One region of the Scandinavium lactucae genome, then DNA from elsewhere that is predicted to be linked to it. Evidence: riboswitches for the same ligand, from Rfam matches in the RefSeq annotation. Region 1 holds a riboswitch; each other region holds the start of a gene.

Region 1 (5,636 bases):
GTCACCCTTCACCGATCGTTCGTACCCCTGTTTCACTCAGAAAGGCGCGAACCTGCTACGACCATCTGGCGGGTGAGGTTGCTGTCAGGCTGTATGATTCACTGGTAAAAAAGGGCTGGCTGCAAGCGGATGGTACCGCGCTCACCGAAACCGGACGCGATCATTTTTCCCGGCTGGGCATTGCGCTTGGTGATGAGAGCAAACGGAAAGCGTGTTGTGCCTGCCTTGACTGGAGCGAACGGCGATATCATGTTGGTGGTAGTGTGGGGGCCGCGCTGCTTCTGCATTGTCAGTAGAAAGGATGGTTAACTCGCACCCCGGGATACCGTGAGGTGGCAGTTACCCCGTCGGGGAAACTGGCGTTGCGCACACTTTTTGACGTGATAACGGATTAGCACCTAACTAATTGTTAAGAGGGACAATGATAACGACACCGGAAATCATCACGTCGAGGCTTATTCTCCGACCGCTGTGTTCAGAAGACGCCATACAAATTCAGCGCAAATTCCCGCGTTGGGAAATCGTAAGATATCTGATCGCTTCCGTGCCGTGGCCGTTCCCCGATGGCGCGGCGCAGCACTATGTGGATAACGTGGCACTGGAGGCCAGTCGAAACGGTAAAGGCTGGTTTTGGTCGCTGCGTCACAAGGATAACGATCAGGAACTGATTGGCGTGATTTCGTTAATGGATCTGCCGGATAACAACCGTGGTTTCTGGCTGGTGCCGGAGTTTCAGGGGCAAGGGCTCATGAGCGAAGCCTGCGAGGCGGTGAATCATTTCTGGTTTGAAACGTTGGGTAAAGAAGTGCTCAGAGCGCCGAAAGCGGCGGTGAATGACCGCTCCCGACAGCTTTCCAGCCGCAGCGGTATGCGTCTGGTCCGTACGGAAAAAGCGCAATACGTTTCGGGTGAACTGGATTCAGAACTGTGGGAGATCACGCGTGAAGAATGGCGACGTCTGGCGCGGGAGTGAAGCGTGTTTATAAAAATTAAGGGCCACCGCCAGGGTGGCCCTGTGAATTATTCCTCGGTCACCGGTTTAGGCGGCTGTTCGAGGATCATCGTTTGTGTCTGGCTCAGGCTAATATTCGCCTCGCGTAACATTTTAAGAATTTCATACAGCAGATCACTACGCGTTGAACTGACCATGCGCGGGCTATTCACATAACCCGTTACGCTAAGCACAATCCCGTTCGGCCCTAACTCCTTGAAGCTGACCGATGGCGCGGGAGCTTCCAGAATAGATTCGTGTAGGGTGTAGGCCATCAGCAACAGGTTACGCACCTGTTCAGGATCGATATCCAGCGGGAAGGTCAGGGTAATGGTCGCCACGCCTTGCGCATTCCCCATGGTGGCGTTACGTACGTTCTGCGATATCAGCTGCGAGTTAGGGACGATCACCGTCGATTTATCGCTGAGCTGTATCTCCGTGGCGCGGACGTTGATCCGCCGAATATCCCCCTCGACGCCGCTGATACTCACCAGGTCGCCCACTTTGACCGGACGTTCGGTCAGCAGGATCAGACCGGAGATAAAGTTTTTCACAATCTCCTGCAAACCAAAACCGATACCTACCGACAGGGCACTGACAATCCACGCCAGCTTGTTCCATTCGATGCCGAGCATAGACAGCGTCAGCATGATGATCAGCACATAGCCAACGTTGGTGAATAGCGTGACCAGCGACGCTCGTAGGCCACGATCCATCATGGTTTTTGGCAGGAAGTCGTTATCCAGCCAGCGACGGATGGAGCGTAAGACGTACCAGCCAATCACCAGACACAGGAACGCATTCAGAGCATGCGCCGGAATAATACTGACGCCACCGATACCTTCACCGCCCCAGATATCGACAATTTTTTTCAATAACTCCACCGGGGTGGTGGTGCCGAACGTCCCGTTGAGCAGCGCGATGGCGGCCATCAACAACAGCGAGGTTTTCCCGACCGCCGAGAACAGCGTGGCGGCGAGGGACAGGTGACGATCGTTAAGGCTCAGGGTACTTTTGAGAATTTTACCGCTTTGGGTGGACGGGGAGAACACGCTGTCGCAGAGATCGACCACGAAATGAATGAGCAGATACAGACAGCTGACCACCAGGCCAATCCACAGCAGTTCAAAGGTGACAAAGCGGGCCAGCGGGATATAACCGATCAGCAGCGCACCCAGAATCACCACCGCCGTCAGGCTGATCACCAGATGAATCAGACCCGCAATCGTTGAGCGCGCTTCGGTTTGTTCACCCTCGGCGCGCATTTTGCGGCGCATTCGGTTCACACGTACCGGCGCTATCAGACAGTTCAGCGCCACCAACAGGGCCGACAATCCGTTGCCAAACAGGGTGGCGGCGATGCTGGTCCCGACCAGGGCGTTGAGCTGCTCGATGATGCCAAAGATGAAGATAGACGTCGCCAGCAGGACCGGGAACGAGCCGAGTGTTTTCGCCAGCGAATCGGCAATCCCCGGCAGACGCCAGGAAGGGTGATTGTTCGACAGCAAGGCAATCCCAAGCCCGGCGATGATCGCCGAGAAATAGGTCAGCTCGACCAGCTGATCGGCAAATTCCAGCACCGGCTGAGCGGTATCCGGTAACCGTGTGAAGATATAAACCAACAGCTGCATGCTGATGCCCAGCGTAAACATCGTGCTGAGCGTGGTGAAACAGGCGAGAAAACTGCGACGGAATCGACCCTGCGGCAACCAGCGCGGCAGGATCCAGCCAACGGGTTTATCTAATGCTTTGCGTCCAAACAGGCCAATAACCAGCGCCAGTAACAGATAGAATCCGGAACCCGCACGCCACTCTTCGCTCCATGCCTGGCTCCAGGCATCACTAACCTGTGAACCAAAAGCATCAAAGCGTGCGGCATCTTTCTCGGCCGGATTAATCAGCGGGGACCAGAACTTCTGCCCGAGAATACTGCCAGTGTTCAGCGCAATTTGGGTTTTCAACGCATCACGGCGTAAACCAAAGATTTGAGCAGACAAGTTCTGCGCACCCACACCGATGGCTTTGGTTTGCTCAATCTGGGTGGTGAGAAGTGTTTTGCTGTTATTGAGCTGCTTACGCTGGCTAACGACCTGCGGGGTTTCCGTCAGCGTGCCGGGGGCAGGCGGTGGGCCAAGGACATCCAGCTGAGCCTGAACCTGTGCCAGTTGCGGGGCCAGTGCCACGGCGAGCTTGTCGGCATCGCTAACCAGCTGCTGGGCTTCATCGTTCAGCGCCGTGAATTGCTTATCCACCTTCGCGGTAGAGACCTGTTGCTTCAGCGCATCCAGACGTTTTTGCAAAGCGGGTAACGCGATGTTGGCATTAACCTTTACCGGTTGTTCAACATCGGGTTGCGCCTGGCTATCATCCGCCTGGGCCAGAAACGGCGTCAGCATAAAACACGACAGCAATGCCAGCAGTAGCGGCACTTTACACATTTTTCGCATACAAAGATGTACCTGGGAGTTCAGTAAACACGGGGCCTGAGCCTGATCGGCTTAGGATACCTGTTATTTGTGAAAATCGTATCAGGGAAATCTGTGTTAAGAGGCAAATGTCAGAAGGCGGGTTGGTTGGCTTGCTTCAACAAACAACTTCCCCTAACCTTGCTGGCGGTAACCTAATGGTTACCAAATGACTCGGGGTGCCCTTCTTTGTGAAGGCTGAGAAATACCCGTACCACCTGATCTGGATAATGCCAGCGTAGGGAAGTCAGAGACCCGCGCAGGGTATCGCTTCTTACCAGCTGGCAGGAGCGAACTATGCCACCTGACCTGCTTAACTCCGTGCAGCTCGCGCACACTTCACATCTTATTCGTACCCGTTCGCCGCTGGTTCACTGCATGACTAACGATGTGGTGCAAACCTTTACGGCGAATGTGTTGTTGGCGATCGGTGCGTCACCGGCGATGGTGATTGATGCCGTTGAAGCCCCACAGTTTGCCGCGCTTGCCGATGCATTGTTGATCAATGTCGGTACGCTGACGCAATCCCGTGCGGCGGCGATGCGAACCGCGGTGGAAAGTGCAAACGCCAGCCATAAACCCTGGACGCTCGACCCGGTCGCAGTGGGGGCGCTCATGTTGCGGACAGAATTTTGCCAGCAGCTGTTGTCACTTCAGCCTGCTGCTATTCGTGGCAACGCCTCTGAAATTCTCGCATTGGCGGGTATGAGTCGCGGCGGGCGCGGCGTGGATACTACCGATACCGCTGCCACCGCGCTGCCTGCCGCCCAGGCCTTGGCGCGTCAAATTTCTGCCGTTGTGGCGGTCACCGGTGAGGTAGATTACGTCACCGACGGGCGGCGCACGGTGAGGGTTACCGGCGGTTCCTCGTTGATGACCAAAGTGGTCGGCACCGGCTGCGCGCTTTCGGCGGTGGTAGCGGCGAGCTGTTCGCTGCCGGGCGACAGGCTCGATAACGTCGCGGCGGCCTGCGGATTAATGAAACGAGCAGGCGGGGTAGCGACCGAAATCAGCACCGGGCCGGGCAGCTTCGTGGCGGCATTTCTGGATGCGCTGTATGCGGAGGGCCAGGCATGAAGCGGATTAACGCGCTCACCATTGCAGGCACGGACCCAAGTGGTGGGGCCGGGATTCAGGCGGATCTCAAAACGTTTTCGGCACTCGGGGCCTACGGCTGCTCGGTGGTCACCGCGCTGGTGGCGCAGAATACCCGGGGCGTGCAGTCGGTGTATCGCATCGAACCCGATTTTGTCGCCGCGCAGCTGGACTCGGTGTTTAGCGATGTGCGCATCGACACCACTAAAATCGGCATGCTGGCAGAAACGGACATCGTTGAAGCCGTGGCCGAGCGTCTGGCACATTATCACATCACTAATGTGGTGCTCGATACGGTGATGCTGGCGAAAAGTGGCGATCCGCTGCTGTCAGCGTCGGCGATCGCTACGTTGCGTAAGCGCTTGTTGCCGCAGGTGTCACTTATTACTCCCAATCTGCCGGAAGCCGCGGCGCTGCTGGATGCGCCTCACGCGTGTAATGAAAAGGAAATGCTCGAGCAGGGCCGGGCGCTGCGGGCCTTGGGCTGCGAGGCGGTGCTGATGAAGGGCGGTCATCTGGAAGACGCCGAAAGCCCGGACTGGCTGTTTACCCACGAGGGCGAAATGCGTTTTACCGCGCCGCGCGTGCTGACCAAAAATACCCATGGCACCGGCTGTACGCTGTCGGCGGCCTTAGCTGCATTGCGTCCGCGCTATAACAGCTGGCGGGAAACGGTGCCGCAAGCCAAAGCCTGGCTGTCGGCGGCGCTGGCACTGGCGGACTCGCTGGAGGTCGGGAGCGGCATCGGGCCGGTGCATCATTTTCACGCATGGTGGTAGTATACTGACTGAAACTTTTCGCCAGGAAACCAGAGATGGAACAAGCGCATACCCGGCTTCTCGCGCAACTGAACGAGCGCATCGCTGCCGCCGATAACACGCCGCTATACCTGAAATTTGCCGAAACGGTAAAGAACGCGGTGCGCAGCGGTTGGCTGGAACATGGCAATATTTTGCCCGGCGAGCGTGATCTGAGCCAGCTTACCGGCGTGTCGCGCATTACTGTGCGCAAGGCGATGCAGACCCTGGAAGATGAAGGCGTGGTCACGCGGGCGCGTGGCTATGGCACCCAGATCAACAACATCT
Region 2 (5,636 bases), on a different contig from region 1:
GGTCAGCACCCCGCCCCAGGTGTCGAAAATCATCACCGACTGCGCGCCCGCCCGGATTTGCGCGTTCAGATACAGGGTGACGCTCTTCGCCAGTTTATCCAGCAGCAGATGCAGCGCCTGCGGATCGGCATACATCATCTTTTTGATAAGGGTAAACGCTTTGCTGCTGCCGCCTTCTACCATATAGGTAGCCAGCGTCCACGGGCTGCCGGAGAAACCAATCAGCGGCACTTCGCCTTTCAGTTCACGGCGAATAGTCCGCACCGCGTTCATTACGTAGCCCAGTTCCTGTTCTGGGTCCGGAACAGGCAGTTTTTCGATATCAGCTTTGGTTTTCAGCACAGAAGTAAAACGCGGGCCTTCACCGGCTTCAAAATAGAGCCCCAGCCCCATCGCATCAGGGATAGTCAGAATGTCCGAGAAGAGGATCGCCGCATCCAGCGGATAACGGCGCAGCGGCTGGAGTGTCACTTCACAGGCCAGTTCGGCGTTTTTGCACAACGACATAAAATCACCGGCTTCGGCGCGTGTGGCCTTGTATTCCGGCAAATAGCGGCCCGCTTGTCTCATCATCCAGACAGGGGTGATATCAACAGGCTGGCGCAGCAGCGCACGCAGATAACGATCGTTCTTCAGTTCGGTCATGTTGGCAGTTCCTTTATGCGTCATACGGGCAGTGTACCATCACTCATACTCTGCCCGACACATCGCCACCGTATCTTCAATTAAACGGCGCGCGACGGTTCCCGGCGGTGGCAGCAGCGGCAGGTTGTCGTAACGATACCAGTTGGCTTCCAACAACTCTTTCGGGTCGATGACTATCTCGCCGCTGTCGTAATCCGCCATAAACGCGGTCATCAGCGACTGCGGGAATGGCCACGGCTGGGAGGTTACATAGCGCAGGTTTTTGACGCGGATACTGCTCTCTTCCATCACTTCGCGTGCCACAGCCTGTTCAAGGGTTTCCCCGACTTCGACAAAACCGGCCAGCACGGTATGCACCCCATTACGATGGCGCGTGTGTTGAGCCAGCAAAATGGAATCGTCACGGCGGATGGCGACAATAATGCATGGCGCAATTTGCGGGTAATAGCGCTCACGGCAGTGGCTGCACAGCATTGCCCATTCGGTTTTGCTCGGATGCATGGTGTGACCGCAATAGCCGCAGAATTTATGCGATCGGTAAAATTCCGTCAGCTGCACCCCGCGCCCCGCCAGCTGGAACAGGCCAACGTCCTGGTCCAGCACCTGGCGCACCGAGCCCATTTCCTTACGCTTACCCTGTTGGATAAGCCAAACGGGTAAGCCCTCCCATTCGCCAATCTGCATCGCATGCTGGCCCACCAGGCCGAATGCGTGTGCCTCGCCATGTGGCAATTCACCGTTGGGCAACCAGAGTTTCTGTTCGTGGCTGACTATCCACCAGCCACAATCTAATTTTTCAATTATACGATCCATATCTATTGCACTACCTTCGCTTCACTGGCACTTTGTTAACAGTGCTTTTACATTTTTGGGTGAGCTGTTTTCGCTCTTTCACATGCGGAGTCCATCATGCTAAACCAGTTAGAAAGCCTGACAGAGCGCGTTGGCGGCAGCCATCATCTTATCGATCAGTGGCTACAGGTGCGCAAGCAGTTGCTCGTCGCCTATTACAATCTGGTGGGCATTAAGCCTGGCAAAGGATCGTATATGCGCCTCAACGAGAAAGCACTCGACGATTTTTGTCAGCGTCTGGTGGATTATCTCTCCGCCGGTCATTTCAGTATTTATGAACGCATTGTCGGCGAATTGGAAGGTGAAAACCCACTTTTGGCGGCAACAAAACTCTATCCTCAGCTCGAAGGCAATACCGAGCAAATCATGAGTCTCTACGATTCCAGCCTTGAAACCGCCATTGATGATGATAATTGCATGGAGTTTCAACAGGCGTTATCCAGCCTGGGCGAAGCACTTGCGGCGCGATTTACGCTGGAAGACAGCCTGATTGCGCTGGCGATGGATAACAAACTGAACGGCAGCGCCAATGATGAAAATCAGATTGCGCGCCCGGCTTGAGTTCTTAACCGTTAACGCGTAATTTACATTCTTCACCTCGCCGCTGGCGGGGTTGTATCTTGTCGGAGTGCCCATTTGGGCTGAGACCGTTAATTCGGGATCCGCGGAACCTGATCAGGTTAGTACCTGCGAAGGGAACAAGAGTCACACATTTTTACGTCGTCTAATGGGCGCGTAATCTCTTCGTTCATCCGTCGTCTGACAAGCCATTTCTTTCACATACTGGAATGCGCTATGTCTACTACTAAACTCTCCCGTCGCGAACAGCGGGCACATGCCCAACACTTTATCGATACCCTCGAAGGCACGGCCTTCCCTCAATCGAAACGGATTTATCTCACCGGTTCCCGCGATGATATCCGCGTCCCGATGCGTGAAATTCAGCTCAGCCCGACGCTCATTGGCGGCAGCAAAGACACGCCTCAGTTCGAACCCAACGAAGCCGTGCCGGTGTATGACACCTCCGGTGCCTACGGCGATCCAGACATTGCCATCAACGTTCAGCAGGGTCTGGCCAAACTGCGCCAGCCGTGGATTGAGGCACGTCATGACAGCGAACCGCTGGACGCACGCAGTTCGGCTTACACCCGGGAACGGCTGGCCGATGACGGCCTCGACGAACTTCGCTTTACCGGCCTGCTGACACCCAAACGCGCCATCGCCGGTAAATGCGTGACGCAGCTGCATTACGCCCGCCAGGGGATCGTGACCCCGGAAATGGAGTTTATTGCCATTCGCGAAAACATGGGGCGCGAGCGCATTCGTGGCGATGTGCTTCGCCACCAGCACCCAGGCGAAGGGTTTGGCGCGCGCCTGCCCGACAATATCACCCCGGCGTTCGTGCGCGATGAAGTCGCCGCCGGACGCGCGATTATTCCGGCCAATATCAACCACCCGGAATCCGAGCCGATGATCATCGGGCGGAATTTCCTCGTGAAAGTGAATGCCAACATCGGTAACTCGGCGGTGACGTCGTCCATCGAAGAAGAAGTGGAAAAACTGGTGTGGTCCACGCGCTGGGGGGCGGATACGGTGATGGATTTGTCTACCGGCCGCTACATCCACGAAACCCGGGAATGGATCCTGCGCAACAGCCCGGTGCCAATTGGCACGGTGCCTATTTATCAGGCGCTGGAGAAGGTGAACGGCATTGCCGAAGACCTGACGTGGGAAGCGTTCCGCGACACCCTGCTGGAGCAGGCGGAACAGGGTGTCGACTACTTCACCATTCACGCGGGCGTGCTGCTGCGCTACGTGCCGATGACAGCTAAGCGCCTGACCGGCATCGTCTCGCGCGGTGGTTCCATCATGGCGAAATGGTGCCTGTCGCATCATCAGGAAAATTTCCTGTATCAGCATTTCCGTGAAATCTGCGAGATTTGCGCCGCCTACGACGTTTCCCTCTCCCTCGGCGATGGACTGCGTCCGGGTTCGATTCAGGATGCTAACGACGAAGCGCAATTTGCAGAACTGCATACCCTCGGCGAACTGACCAAAATTGCCTGGGAATATGATGTGCAGGTAATGATTGAAGGCCCGGGCCACGTGCCGATGCAAATGATCCGCCGCAACATGACGGAACAACTGGATCATTGCCACGAAGCGCCGTTCTACACCCTCGGCCCGTTGACCACGGATATTGCGCCCGGCTACGACCATTTCACCTCCGGCATTGGCGCGGCGATGATTGGCTGGTTTGGCTGCGCGATGCTGTGCTACGTCACGCCAAAAGAGCACCTTGGCCTGCCGAACAAAGAGGACGTCAAGCAGGGGCTGATTACCTACAAAATTGCCGCCCACGCCGCGGACCTGGCGAAAGGCCATCCGGGGGCACAAATCCGCGATAACGCCATGTCGAAGGCACGCTTTGAATTCCGCTGGGAAGACCAGTTCAACCTGGCGCTGGATCCGTTCACCGCCCGCGCCTATCACGATGAAACCCTGCCGCAGGAATCCGGCAAAGTCGCGCACTTCTGTTCGATGTGTGGGCCGAAGTTCTGCTCGATGAAAATCTCCCAGGAAGTACGTGACTACGCGGCAACCCAGACTATCGAAGTGGGGATGGCCGATATGTCAGAAAACTTCCGCGCCAAGGGCGGTGAGATCTATCTGCGCCAGGAGGAAGTCTGATGTATCAGCCTGATTTCCCTGCGGTGCCGCATCGTCTGGGCCTCTATCCGGTCGTCGACAGCGTGGAATGGATAGCCCGTCTCCTGGAGGCGGGCGTGCGGACCATTCAGTTACGCATCAAGGATAAGAGCGATGATGAGGTGGAAGCCGACGTTACTGCCGCCATTGCGCTGGGTCGCCGCTATCGCGCCCGGCTATTTATCAATGACTACTGGCAATTGGCTATTAAGCATCAGGCCTACGGCGTGCATCTGGGTCAGGAGGACCTGGGAACCACGGATTTGGATGCCATTCGCCAGGCCGGGCTGCGGCTCGGCGTTTCGACGCATGATGATATGGAAATTGACGTGGCGCTGGCGGTGAAGCCGTCATATATCGCGCTGGGTCACGTGTTCCCCACGCAGACTAAGCAGATGCCGTCCTCCCCCCAAGGATTGGCGCAGTTGGCCGTGCATATTGCCCGGCTGAAAAATTATCCCACGGTGGCGATTGGCGGCATCAGCCTCGATCGTACCCCAGCTGTACTGGCGACCGGAGTGGGCAGCATTGCGGTAGTGAGCGCCATAACCCAGGCACCAGACTGGCACATGGCCACCGCACAGCTCCTCGAGATGGCGGGGGCGGGCGATGAACGATCGTGATTTCATGCGCTACAGCCGCCAGATCCTGCTCGAGGATATCGCCGTCGACGGCCAAAAAAAACTGCTCTCCAGCCGGGTACTGATCGTTGGCCTCGGCGGGCTGGGTTCGCCAGCAGCGCTGTATCTTGCCGGGGCGGGGATCGGCACGCTGGTGCTGGCCGATGACGATACGGTGCACATCAGCAACTTACAGCGGCAAATCCTGTTTACCGAGGCGGACATCAACCGTCCGAAAGCGGAAGTGACGCAGCGCCGGTTGTCACAACGCAACCCGGATATTCAGCTTATCGCGCTCAATCAGCATCTTTGCGGAGAAACGCTCCACCAGCAGGTGCAGCAGGCGGATGTGGTGCTCGATTGCACCGATACCATGGCGAGCCGCCAGACGATTAACGCCGCCTGTGTCGCACACGGCACACCGCTAATCACCGCCAGCGCCGTCGGCTTCGGCGGGCAACTGATGGTTATCGCCCCGCCGTTAACCCACGGCTGCTACCGCTGCCTGTGGCCCGATGAACAGGAACCCGTGCGTAACTGCCGGACCGCCGGCATTGTCGGCCCGGTAGTGGGCGTGATGGGCACGTTGCAGGCGTTAGAAGCCATCAAATGGCTGACTGGCATGGAGACCGCGCAGGATGTATTGCGCCTGTTCGATGCCCGCTCAGGTAATTGGCGATCGTTGACCCGCACGCGTTCAGCCGATTGCCCTGTTTGCGGAGGTGCATATGAACGTTCTCGTTAACGAGCTACGCGTCGAATGCGAAACCGGGCTGACCGTCGCGGCCCTATTGTCACGGCTTGAACAGG
Region 3 (5,636 bases), on a different contig from region 1:
GCGAGGCGCTGGCTTTGCCGCTGAGTAGTTCATCGGTCGGGCCATCCCAGGCGATGCGCCCGTCGGCAATCACCAGCGAACGTGGCGCAATCTTCAGCGCGTCTTCCACGCTGTGCGATACCATCAACAGCGTCAACTGCTGGCGCTGACAAACGTCGCTGACCAGCTGGAGCATCTCCTGACGTAGCGCAGGGTCGAGCGCTGAAAACGGTTCATCCAGCAACAGGATTGGCTGCTCGCGCACCAGACAACGCGCCAGGGCCGCACGCTGTCGCTGCCCACCGGACAGCTCACCGGGCAGCCGTTCCAGCAGCGATTCAATCCCCATTTGGCTCGCAATCACCCCGAGTTTATGCTGCTGGGCGGCATTCAGCTTGAGCCCCGGATGCATCCCGAGACCGATGTTTTGTCGCACCGTCAGATGGCTGAACAGATTGTTCTCCTGAAACAGCATCGACACCGGGCGCTTGGCCGGGGGCGTGAAGGTATGCGGCTGGTCGCCGATCAGCAGCGTCCCGCTCTCCGGCGTTAAAAATCCGGCAATCAGGTTTAGCAGGGTGCTTTTCCCCGCGCCGCTCGGGCCTAAGACGGCTATCTGCTCCCCCTGTTTGACGGACAGGGTAAAGCGCATCGGCAGATGCTCGTACAGCCAGGTGACATCATTCAGTTTTAGCATCACGCCCCGGAAGTTTTTCAATCACGGTAAATAACAGGAAACAGAGTATCAGCAGAATAAAGGCGGTGACCGCCCCATCCTGACTACGATAGGCACCCATCTGCTGATAAAGATAAAACGGTAGGGTGCGGAAATCCTCATTGCCAAACAGTGCCACCACGCCGAAATCGCCAATCGACAGCACGCAGGCGAAGGCCAGCGCCTGGGCGATAGGCCGCTTCAGGGCGCGCAGTTCAACGACCCGGAAACGGGTGAATCCCTGCATGCCAAGCGACTGGCACAACAGGCTGTAACGCGCGGTGGCGTCACGCATCGGGATTTCCAGCACCTTAAGCGCATACGGGATGGCCATCAGCGCATTGGTGAAAATCACAATTCCGTCAGCGGATGACGGCAGGCCAATGCTGTTATTGAGCAGTAGAAAGAAGCCGGTAGCCAGCACGATGCCCGGCATGGCGAGGATCAGCATCCCGCTCAACTCCAGCGCTTGTCCGGCGAAATTGAACTGTCTGGCGCGCAGTTCCCGACTGCTCCACAGCAGCATGAGCGTCAAGGTCACGCACAGCAATCCGGCGGCCACCGCGATGCGCAGCGAGGTCCACGCCGCCTGCCATAGCACGGGCTGCATCAGCACCTGCGGTAAATTACGGTTCAAGCCATCGATTCCCACCGCCAGCAGTGGTGGGAGCAACAGCAGTAGCGCCAGCCCGATCAGCATGCTGTCAGTTACCCGGCTGTGCAGGCGATCGTCCGGATCGCGCCAGCCGGTGTGCTGCGTATTCCCCGGGGCGAGGGAGCGACTCAGGCGCTGGCTAACCAACATCAGGCCCAGGCAGCAGATCATCTGCACGAGCGCCAGCATCGCCGCGCGTCCGGGATCGTAATCGAAATTGAGCGCCTGATAGATGGCGAGTTCGATCGTCGTGGCCTGTGGCCCGCCGCCGAGCGACAGGACGGTGGCGAAGCTTGCGAAGCACAGCATGAAAATCAGCGCGGCGGTGGCCGGGATTTGTCGCCGCATCCACGGCCATTCGACAAAGCGGAAGAAGCTAAAGCCGCGCATTCCCAACTGCGCCGCCAGCTGACGCTGTTCACCGGGGATCTGCTCCAGTGCCTGAAGCAGCAGCCGCGTTGCCATTGGCATATTAAAGAACACGTGCGCCAACAGAATGCCTTGCAGGCCATACGGCGAGAACGACCATTCCCAGCCGAGCCAATGGCATAGTTGAGCCAGCCAGCCCTGGCGACCGTATACGCTGAGAATGCCAAACACCGCCACCAGAACCGGCAGAATTAAGGTCATGGCGCACAGTCGGAGCAGGATTTGACGGCCTACAAAGCGGCGGCGGTAGAGGGCGCGGGCGAGGAAAATAGCGGGCACGACCGACAGCAGAGCGGACAGAAACGCCTGCCAGAAGGAAAACCGCACCACGTGCCAGAGATAGCTGTCGTGCAGGAAAGCCCCCCAGCTGGCGGTCGGGGAGTTAACCCACAATGCCAGAAACGCCGCCAGCGCAACAGCGACCATCAGGCTGGCCACCGTTGCGCCGGGTATCAGCCAGCCGGCGATTACTGGCTGACGGCGCGTTGCCATGCAGCAATCCAGTTCTGGCGCTGGGTAGCAACCTGTTGCGGGGTATATTCCAGCGTGCTTTTCGGTTTCACCAGACCGTTAAAACCGTCTGGCAGCGCCACGTCGGTGACCGGATACATCCAGTTCCCGGTCGGGATCGTTTTCTGGAACGCCGGGCTGACCATAAATTTCAGGAACTGTTCAGCCAACTGTGGCTGTTTGCTGGCGGCGGTCCGCGCGGCGACTTCGACCTGCAGATAGTGGCCTTCGGCGAAATCAGCGGCGGCGTAGTTGTCTTTCTTCTCTTCAATGATGTGATAAGCCGGGGAGGTGGTGTAGCTCAGCACCAGGTCGCTTTCCCCTTTCAGGAACAGGCCGTAGGCTTCGCTCCAGCCTTTGGTGACGGTGACGGTTTTGGCCGCCAGTTTCTGCCACGCTTGCGGGGATTTATCGCCATACACTTTCTGCATCCACAGCAGCAGGCCAAGACCTGGGGTGCTGGTACGTGGGTCTTGATAGATAACGCGCCATTTCTGCGGGCTCTCGACGAGGTCTTTCAGGCTTTTCGGCGGGTTCTTCAGCTTATTTTTGTCATACACGAACGCAAAGTAACCATAGTCGAATGGCACAAAGGTCTCGTTACTCCAGCCGCCAGGCACCTTGATCCCGGCGGTTGGCACACCGCTATTGGCGAACAGCCCGGTTTGGGTGGCGGCCTCAAGCAGATTGTTATCCAGCCCCAGCACCACGTCGGCTTTGCTATTTTTGCCTTCCATCCTTAAGCGGTTGAGCAACGAAACGCCGTCTTCCAGCGCCACGTATTTCAGCTCGCAGTTGCAGTCCGCTTCGAAGGCTTTTTTGACCGCAGGCCCCGGGCCCCAGTCGGCGGAGAAAGAGTCGTAGGTATAAACGGTGAGAACGGGTTTCGCGAAAGCAGGGACGCTTAACAGGAACAGGAATGGCAGGAGTTTTTTCAGCACTTTGCACCTCAAATTAAGGGGTGGCAAAGGATTTTGAGTAGCCTCAAATCCCTTCGCCGGCGTTATCCGGATCAGGTTCGACGGGTATCATCTCAGCCCATAAACGTCATCATTCAAGCCGCCTTGATGCCTCTCGAATGATTTTGTGTCGGTTTATTAGCACCCCGTTGAGAACGACAGCATTGTAATGAGTTTGTGACTTTTCAGAAAGCCTTAAGAATCCGGTGGCGCAAACCACGCCGATTTAAAGTCAAACCAGCCGAGGGTGTTCATGCGCAGACCGCGCATACTGCGCTGGCCCTGGATCATCAGCCAGTGGTGGATCAGCGGCACCACAGAACGCTGGGCGATAAGCTGCTGACACCAGTTGGCGAGGTGCATGTCACCAGCCTGCCATTCGGCGGCGGCCTGTTGCCAGTCGAGCGGGATACAGTGCTGGATCAGCGGCACTTCAAACAGCTGGGCAAACAGCGAGAAATCCAGCGGCAGGGTAAAGTTGGCGCTGTTCAGCCACATGTCGCTGTGTGCTTCACCCCGGTGCCACTCGTCGTAATCCAGCTCCTGAATCTCCAGCTTCACCTGATGTTCGGCCAGCAGGTCACCCATGATCCGCGCGATGTTTTTGTGTTCCAGATGTTCCCGATAATAGGTCAGGGTCAGCGTTTCCAGCCCGGCGGGTTTACCCCCTTTACCCGGACGCGCATGGTGCCAGCGTGGCAGCAGGCCGTAGGCCGGGAACCAGTGCCCCTGATACTGTTCATCGGCGTGATACAGCAGGTTGGCGGGGGAAAGGATTTTGCTCACCCACTCACGGACTTCATCGGAGACCCCTTTCTGGCTGCGGGCGTCGAACAGCAGGTAATAGCAGCCTTCTTCGAGGCGACTTTCAACCGCTTTTTCGCCGTCGGTAGGGCCTTCCAGCGTCAGGCCGCAGGTGACTTCCTCGCCGATTTCCGGTAGCACCCAGACGTTCACCTCATCTATCAGCGCCCGATAGCCAAAGAAGTCGTCAAAGGCATGGATTTTTAGCTGGTTTTGATTGTTACGTGCCACGGCGTAAGGCCCGGTGCCCACCGGCAGGCTGGAAAAGTGATTCATGCTTTCCCATTCACGCGGCAGGATCATCGCCGGAATGTGGCCGACCAGCCACGGCAGCCAGCGGTCAGGGCGTGCAAGATGAATATCCAGCGTCCAGGCGGTTGGGGAATCGATGCGCCGGATGTGAGCGTACAGCGGCAGGGCATTAATACGCTGTAGGGAATGGATAACGTCCTCCATTTCCAGTTCACGGCCATGGTGGAAATGAATCCCTGGCCGGAGATAAAAGCGCCACTGCAAAGGGGAAATCTGCTGCCAGTGATGGGCAATGTCCGCTTCCAGTTCCCCGTTTTCCTCATTTATACGCGTCAGGGCGCTAAATATCTGTCGGGCAATGTGGGTTTCCGAACGGCGTAACGGCGTGCCGGGTAGCAGATTGCGCATCGGACGATAGTAGAGCACCCGCAGGATGTGCCGCCCCTGGCGAAAGCTACGACCAAGATGTGAGACCAACATCTGACGCACGGTGGCTTTGTCTCCGACCAGTTGTACCAGCTGATCAATCCTGTCCTGTTCCAGTAAATCTTCCGCCCGCTGCTGCTGGAGCGCCAGGCCGGTATACAGGAACGTCAACCGCGAACGCTTCCCGCGCCCGGCTTCCGCCTGCCAGGTCAGCCAACCTCTCTCTTCCATGGTGTTCAGCAGCGTGCGCATATGGCGGCGCGAACAGCTGAGTAATTCGGCCAGCTCGTTGAGCGTGGTCTGCTGGGATTGACCGTCACAGCATTGCCATAACCGGATGAACTGTTGTTGCAGACGACCAGAGGACATAAAAGGGGAACTCCTGACGAAAACTCAGCAATTTATTTATCCTCATATTAAGCCAATAATCACTCCCGATGAAGTGAGGAGGTGAAGATGAAGAAGCCAACTGCCCGTCAGTTTTACCAACAGTACTTTTTGGCGACGCAGGGAGCGTCATGGCTGGCCCGCCTGGTCGCAGGAATGCGCCTGAAAATGCTGGAAGATTTGATGCAGTGGGATGTTACAAACCCGGTTTCGGATCTTCATTGACTTGACTTAATCATGTGTGACTGAGTATTGGTATCAGGCGAGAGCCTTGAAAGACCCGCCAGCAGAATGCTTCTGCTGGCTTTTTTCGTTTTCTTTTTTTGTGCGACGGGAATAAGCATGCATTGGTTAGCGACGATGGGACGACGACTGAACGGGGTGTACGCTGCCTTTATGCTGGTGGCGTTTATGGTAGGCGTGGCGGGTGCATTGCAGATGCCGACGTTAAGCCTGTTCCTCAGCCGGGAGGTAGGCGTGCAGCCATTCTGGGTCGGCCTGTTTTATACCGTCAACGCCA

What was found. A riboswitch is a leader RNA that binds a small molecule or an ion and turns the genes downstream of it on or off. The one in region 1 is predicted to bind thiamine pyrophosphate.
Region 2: another riboswitch for thiamine pyrophosphate. It lies ahead of thiC (phosphomethylpyrimidine synthase ThiC); the one in region 1 lies ahead of thiM (hydroxyethylthiazole kinase).
Region 3: another riboswitch for thiamine pyrophosphate. It lies ahead of thiB (thiamine ABC transporter substrate binding subunit); the one in region 1 lies ahead of thiM (hydroxyethylthiazole kinase).

What each region holds. Positions count from the first base shown of each region.
Region 1 covers NZ_JAWXRD010000030.1:54,779-60,414, reverse strand. Annotated here, with positions in the region: partial or broken gene SIK69_RS12365 (ArsR/SmtB family transcription factor) at 1-395, shown strand, start outside; gene SIK69_RS12360 (GNAT family N-acetyltransferase) at 425-973, shown strand; gene SIK69_RS12355 (DUF3772 domain-containing protein) at 1,021-3,438, opposite strand; TPP riboswitch at 3,622-3,718, shown strand; gene thiM (hydroxyethylthiazole kinase) at 3,754-4,533, shown strand; gene thiD (bifunctional hydroxymethylpyrimidine kinase/phosphomethylpyrimidine kinase) at 4,530-5,330, shown strand; gene SIK69_RS12340 (GntR family transcriptional regulator) at 5,366-5,636, shown strand, end outside.
Region 2 covers NZ_JAWXRD010000010.1:6,944-12,579, forward strand. Annotated here, with positions in the region: gene hemE (uroporphyrinogen decarboxylase) at 1-645, opposite strand, end outside; gene nudC (NAD(+) diphosphatase) at 685-1,458, opposite strand; gene rsd (sigma D regulator) at 1,555-2,058, shown strand; TPP riboswitch at 2,112-2,212, shown strand; gene thiC (phosphomethylpyrimidine synthase ThiC) at 2,293-4,188, shown strand; gene thiE (thiamine phosphate synthase) at 4,188-4,829, shown strand; gene SIK69_RS07725 (HesA/MoeB/ThiF family protein) at 4,816-5,571, shown strand; gene thiS (sulfur carrier protein ThiS) at 5,555-5,636, shown strand, end outside.
Region 3 covers NZ_JAWXRD010000001.1:289,810-295,445, forward strand. Annotated here, with positions in the region: gene thiQ (thiamine ABC transporter ATP-binding protein ThiQ) at 1-676, opposite strand, end outside; gene thiP (thiamine/thiamine pyrophosphate ABC transporter permease ThiP) at 660-2,270, opposite strand; gene thiB (thiamine ABC transporter substrate binding subunit) at 2,246-3,229, opposite strand; TPP riboswitch at 3,260-3,406, opposite strand; gene sgrR (HTH-type transcriptional regulator SgrR) at 3,443-5,098, opposite strand; gene sgrT (glucose uptake inhibitor SgrT) at 5,186-5,341, shown strand; gene SIK69_RS01370 (sugar efflux transporter) at 5,459-5,636, shown strand, end outside.